One region of the Shewanella sp. S23-S33 genome, then DNA from elsewhere that is predicted to be linked to it. Evidence: predicted binding sites of a transcription regulator. Region 1 holds the regulator's gene; the other holds the start of a gene.

Region 1 (3,267 bases):
ACTTCACCGTAAGGCAGTACTTTTTCAATACCGTTTTTGCCTAACAGCACAGGTTGTGCGAAGAATTCAGCATGCTCGCTGCCGCCGTCAACATAGGCGCATTCAACGATGTTAGCCTCGCCTTGCAGACCACGAACCAGAGACAGACCGAAACGGCAAGCCGCTTGACCCATAGACAGAGTCGCGCTTCCGCCACCGGCTTTAGCTTCAACCACTTCGGTACCCGCGTTTTGGATGCGAGTCGTCAGACTTGCCACTTCTTCGTCAGTGAAAGTCGCGCCTTCAACTTGAGACAGTAATGGCAGAATAGTCACGCCGCTGTGGCCGCCGATCACATTCACTTTAACGTCAGCAACGTTCAGGCCTTTTAATTCGGCGATGAAAGTTTCAGAGCGGATCACGTCTAATGTCGTGATACCGAACAGACGGTTTTTATCATAAACACCCGCTTTTTTCATCACTTCAGCAGCGATAGCTACGGTCGTGTTGACTGGGTTAGTGATAATGCCAACCAAAGCCGTAGGGCAAGTTGCCGCTACTTTTTCGATCAGGTTGCGAACGATACCCGCATTGATATTGAACAGATCAGAACGATCCATACCAGGCTTACGCGCAACACCAGCAGAAATTAGAACAACGTCAGCACCCACTAGGGCAGGCGTTGGATCTTCACCAGCAAAACCTTTGATTTCAACAGCAGTTGGAATGTGGCTCAAGTCAACCGCAACACCCGGAGTTACCGGTGCGATATCATATAGAGACAATTGTGAACCCGCAGGCAATTGAGTTTTTAACAGTAGGGCAAGAGCCTGGCCGATACCACCAGCAGCACCAAGTACAGCAACTTTCATAGTTATCTCCGTTATTTCTCGGATATGTGTGACATGGATCTAATTTGCGTTGGCGTCACATTACTGGAATGTCACAACAATTTCAATTATCCCTTAGTCGTGGGACAAAAGAATTCCGGAATAATGTAGAAGCAATGTAGGACAATTACTCAAATTGGGATTTTTACGCCCCCTACAAACGCTTAACCACTGGGGCTTAGTGAATTTTTATTCAACCAATCTGGTTATTTGTTGACAATTTTTCTAAAAATATTCAAAATGGGCCTGTTTTTTTGAATAACGAATAATAATATTATGCAAACGACCAAGAATCAGGATGACCTTGTTAGAATTTTTAAGTCGATTTTAAAAGAAGAGCGCTTTGGCTCTCAGAGTGAAATCGTCACCGCCTTGCAAGCTGAAGGCTTTGGTAATATTAACCAATCAAAAGTGTCACGCATGCTCAGCAAGTTCGGCGCAGTGCGGACTCGCAACGCTAAGCAAGAGATGGTGTATTGCTTACCAGCCGAATTAGGCGTACCCACCGCGGGTAGCCCACTGAAGAATTTGGTACTCGACGTCGATCACAACCAAGCGATGATCGTCGTGCGAACTAGCCCAGGTGCCGCGCAGCTGATTGCCCGCTTGTTGGATTCTATCGGTAAACCAGAAGGCATTTTGGGTACGATTGCCGGTGATGACACTATCTTCATTTGCCCATCGAGCATCCAAGATATCGCCGATACCTTAGAAACCATCAAATCTTTATTCAATTACGCAGAATAAAAAAAACAGGTCAGTGAGCTGACCTGTTCTATTTTACCTGCACCTTTTGAAGTGCGATGCCGCGCTGGTTATTTGGCCATTGTCCCGATTACGTTACAGATTACAGCACAATATCTAACTCACAATCTCTAACTCAACTGTAGCGATATCAGTAAGCCACGCTGATACGCTGATTTGCGTGAGTGCCCTGTTCGGCTTCGTCTACCATGGCTTTTGCGTAATCGGTTACAGAGATACGACTTTGACCATTGGCATCGGTAAAGAAGCTGTCGCCACCAAGACGGTACGGGCTTTCACTCTCACCGGGATATATCTCAGCCGCAGGGCTCACAAACGTCCAATTGATTGTCGTTTGCGCCGCACGGAATACCTTCAAGGCTTCACCCTGAGCTAACGCTTCATCTTTATATGCTGCAGGGAAATCTGGGCTAGATACCAGCGTCACACCCGGCGCCACTTCTAAACTCCCAGCACCACCGACCCACAATAAACGTGGCACGTTAGCGTTAGGCAGCACATCCAGTAAATGCTGAACCGTACTCGCCACTAGACCATGATTTTGTTGGGCGCGGCCACCAACGGCGGCAATCACGACATCTACACCAGCAAAGGTATCGGCGACCAATGGCTGCTCTAAATCCACGGCATGTACTACTACGTCAGCCACGGATAACTTGCTTGGGTCACGCACTAACGCTGTCACTTGATGTCCACGACTCTGTGCTTCTTTTAAAATTGCACCACCAATCCAACCCGTTGCACCTAAAATTGCGATTTTCATTTCATTGTCCCACTCAGATGATTTACATTGGATCCAGTTTACTTGCAGTTTTTCACCTAATAAACATCAATAATTGAGCATGATTGTTTCAATATAGGATACTAATGTGGATAAAATTGCCGCTATACGCAGTTTCGTCGAAGTCGCAAACTGCGGCAGCTTTACCAAAGCTGCCGAACATTTAGACCTCAGCCGCCTGCAGGTTTCCCGTCATATTCAAGAAGTGGAGCAGTGGTTGAGTTTACGCTTATTACACCGCACCACGCGCAGCGCCAGCTTGACTTTGCAGGGTGAGGAAGCGCTACAATTTTGCCAGCGGATCTTAAGTGAAGTTGCTGCCATGGAGAGCCGTGCCCACAGCCATAACAGTGAACTGGTAGGCAGTATTCGTATCGCTACGCCTATTGGTCTTGGGCAGCACAGTCTGTTTGATGTCGTCGATCGCTTTATTAAAATTCATCCTAAGGTCAACATTCAACTGGTGATGTCGGACAGTTTTGCGCAATTGGTAGATGAGAGAGTCGACGTGGCGCTACGTTATACCGAGCAACCCGATGAGAATCTCATAGCTCGGCGTTTGATGACCATAGATGCAGTACTTTGCGCGGCACCGAGCTATCTTGATAGCGCAACGCCACTCCTCGAACCCATTGATCTGTTGGCCCACAACTGCCTCATACACTCAGCGCAACAAAACTGGCCTTTTCTAAAAGAACTGCAAGCCGAGCACGTCAAAGTTACAGGGAATCTTAGGGCTAACGATATGGGAGTGTTGGTCAGTGCGGCGCTACGTGGACATGGCATAGTGCGTTTACCCTGTGACTTAGCTAACCAATACCTTGCCAGTGGTCAACTCAAAGAAGTCCTACC
Region 2 (3,267 bases), on a different contig from region 1:
ATATGAGTACTAGGCTGGCATTGATTGGATTGATTTAGAACGGCTTAAAGATCGAGCGCGAGAATTTTGGAGCGGCGTTGATAGTTATACAACTGCTTCTTCTTCTGCGGCAGTGCTTCAACATCTTCAATCACAAAACCATGCTCTAAGAACCAGTGAATGCTCCGAGTTGTCAATGCAAACAATCGTGAATAACCACGGTTTCTGGCCTGATTGATAATGTTCTTCAGCAGTAAGCTCCCTCTATCGGCATCGCGATAATCAGGATGCACCACCAAACAAGCAAACTCACCCGCATTGTCCTCTTCAAAAGGATAGAGCGCAGCACAACCAATCACTAAACCATCGCGTTCAATCAACATGAACTGTTCGATTTCGATCTCAAGCTGCTCACGGCTACGACGCACCAGAATGCCTTGCTCCTCCAATGGACGGATAAGGTTCAGTACACCGCCAATATCAGCGATCGACGCACAGCGTAAACGCTCGGCACTCTCAGTCACGATTTGCGTGCCTATCCCTTCGCGAGAAAACAGTTCCTGCAACAAGGCGCCATCTTCGAGGTAGCTAACTAAATGACAACGCGGTACGCCATTGCGGCAAGCATCGATACTGGCTTTGAGAAACGCCATAGTGCCAACACAAGCAGACCCTTGCTCGGCCAGCTTGTTCATGATGTTTTGCGCATCATTTGGCATCAACTCGGCAATCACATCGCCATTACGATCGAGAATACCGTTCTGTGAGCTAAAGCCGATCATCTTGTCGGCTTTGAGCTTAATTGCCACTTGAGTCGCGATTTCCTCGGCGGTGAGATTAAAGCTTTCACCAGTAACCGAAGCCGCAATCGGCCCCATCAATACGATGCAGTGATTATCTAACTGACGTTTTAAGCCTTGCACATCAATACGACGCACTTTGCCACTCAGACAAAAGTCCACACCATTATCCACACCCAGTGGTTGAGCAATCACAAAGTTGCCGCTCACTAAGTTAATTTGCGCACCTTGCATCGGCGTATTACTTAAACTCATGGATAAACGCGCTGTGATATCAAATTGCAGTGCACCCGCAACTTGCTTAATCACTTTGAGCGAATCTTCATCCGTGATACGCACACCGTCGTGGTAGGCAGGCGCAATACCGTTGGCGGCTAATGCAGCATCAATCTGCGGCCTAGCGCCATATACCAACACCACTTTGATCCCTAAACTGTGCAGCAGGGCGACATCATTTAAGATGGCGCGGAATTGATTTTGAGCCAAAGCTTCACCACCCAGCATGACCACAAAAGTTTTACCTCTGTGGGCATTAACATAGGGGGCAGAATGACGAAATCCATCAACCAGTTCAGTGGTACGCACGCGTTATTTACACCTCATTTTTGAGCTGGCAGCGTCACTATGACACACCAGGAATGAATCGCTAACTTTCGCGTATGGTATTGCATTTTAATTCACATATAAAGAATTTATTCTCACTAAAGTGCAGATTTGATGATTTAAAGTGCTTAGAACTGCACTATTTTATATTTTCAGTAAGTGTTCACACTTTTTTAACTTCACAGGGGATGATTCAGCGGCATCAGTTTGCGAGGCAATTATCTCAACTTGATGACTAGCCACTAAAAAAATGCAAAAAAAAGCCCCTTAAATAAGGGGCTTTTCTCGAAACACTAACCAAGGATTACTTGATTTTGGCTTCTTTGTAGATAACGTGCTGACGAATAACTGGATCAAATTTTTTGATTTCCATTTTTTCAGGCATGTTACGCTTGTTTTTTTCAGTTGTGTAGAAGTGACCAGTCTTAGCTGTAGAAACTAATTTGATCTTCTCACGATTACCTTTAGCTTTAGCCATGATCTATTATACCTTCTCGCCACGAGCACGAAGTTCAGCAACAACAACTTCGATACCTTTTTTGTCGATCAGACGAATACCTTTAGTAGATACACGTAACTGTACGAAACGCTTTTCTTCTTCTAACCAAAAACGGTGGTTTTGTAGGTTAGGTAAAAAACGACGACGGGTCGCGTTTTTTGCGTGCGAACGGTTGTTACCAACCATCGGCTTCTTGCCAGTAACTTGGCATACTCTTGACATGTCAATCTTCTCCAAAAACAATTTTAACGCTCGAGCATTAATGTGCCTCGTATGGCCGTCGCCCGAGGCACAAAGAGGGCGCATTTTATACACGATCACAGAGTGAAGATCAAGTGTTAGATTAATTAATCCAGCCTCGTTCTGCAAAAGAAACTATCTCTCGATCACCTACAACCATATGGTCCAACAAGGATACGTCTATGGTTGCTAACGCATTTTTTAATCGCTCAGTTATTCGTCGGTCAGCCTGACTGGGCTCGGCAATACCAGACGGATGATTATGACAAACTATAACTGCTGCGGCCTTTTTCTCCAGCACTAAGCTCACCACTTCACGTGGATACACTGAGGCTGAGTCTATTGTGCCGCGGAATAATTCGACAAATTGAATCACTCTATGCTGGCTATCCAGCAGTAAAACTGCGAACACTTCATAGGAGCGATCGGCCAATTGTCGCATTAAATAGTCCCGAGTTAAATCGGGATTTGTCAAAACCTGACCTCTTTGCAGATTTTCCTGCGCTACACGCCGCGCTAATTCGGCCGCAGCTTGAAGCTGGGCGTATTTTACAGGTCCTACGCCCGGAAGTCGACACACCTGATTTCTTGGGGCACAGAGCAGGTTTCTGAGGCCGCCAAACTCGCAAATAAGCGACCTAGCAAGGTCAACCGCGTTTAATCCGGCTAAACCGTTACGCAGCAATACTGCCAGTAATTCAGCATCGGAGAGATGCGCAGCTCCTTTTTGTAACAGTTTATCTCTGGGACCTTCGCCCTCAGGCCAATCTTTAATCCCCATATGACCTCCCTGTCATCTCACATATTTTCACTTTACTGAGTATGGACGAGATTTTTTGAACTGGGATAGTCACTAAAATTCACTACTTTGTGATATTGTTGCCGGCATTATTTCTATCTCGGATGATGTCTGTGAGTCTGACAAATAAAAACGTCCTGCTGGGCATTGGCGGCGGTATTGCGGCCTATAAAAGTGCTGATTTAGTACGTCGCTTGAAAGAGCGTGGTTTTGATGTGCGCGTGGTGATGAGCCAAAGTGCGATGGAATTTATCACGCCTCTGACGCTGCAAGCGTTGTCTGGACATCCAGTGGCATCTAGCCTGCTCGACCCCGCAGCAGAAGCAGCCATGGGCCATATAGAACTT

The links. The regulator ArgR, encoded in region 1, controls arginine synthesis, uptake and breakdown. The targets are predictions, from matches to a motif close to ANTGAATANNTATTCANT.
Region 2: argA (amino-acid N-acetyltransferase) is a predicted target of ArgR. The motif match lies at 1,444-1,461, and genes of this name have one in related genera.

What each region holds. Positions count from the first base shown of each region.
Region 1 is NZ_JBHFFD010000069.1:65,690-68,956, forward strand. It holds gene mdh (malate dehydrogenase) at 1-851, opposite strand, end outside; gene argR (transcriptional regulator ArgR) at 1,146-1,616, shown strand; gene ACHA99_RS19275 (NAD(P)-dependent oxidoreductase) at 1,765-2,397, opposite strand; gene ACHA99_RS19280 (LysR family transcriptional regulator) at 2,504-3,267, shown strand, end outside.
Region 2 is NZ_JBHFFD010000076.1:38,004-41,270, forward strand. It holds gene argA (amino-acid N-acetyltransferase) at 45-1,364, opposite strand; gene rpmG (50S ribosomal protein L33) at 1,687-1,860, opposite strand; gene rpmB (50S ribosomal protein L28) at 1,867-2,103, opposite strand; gene radC (DNA repair protein RadC) at 2,225-2,902, opposite strand; gene coaBC (bifunctional phosphopantothenoylcysteine decarboxylase/phosphopantothenate--cysteine ligase CoaBC) at 3,025-3,267, shown strand, end outside.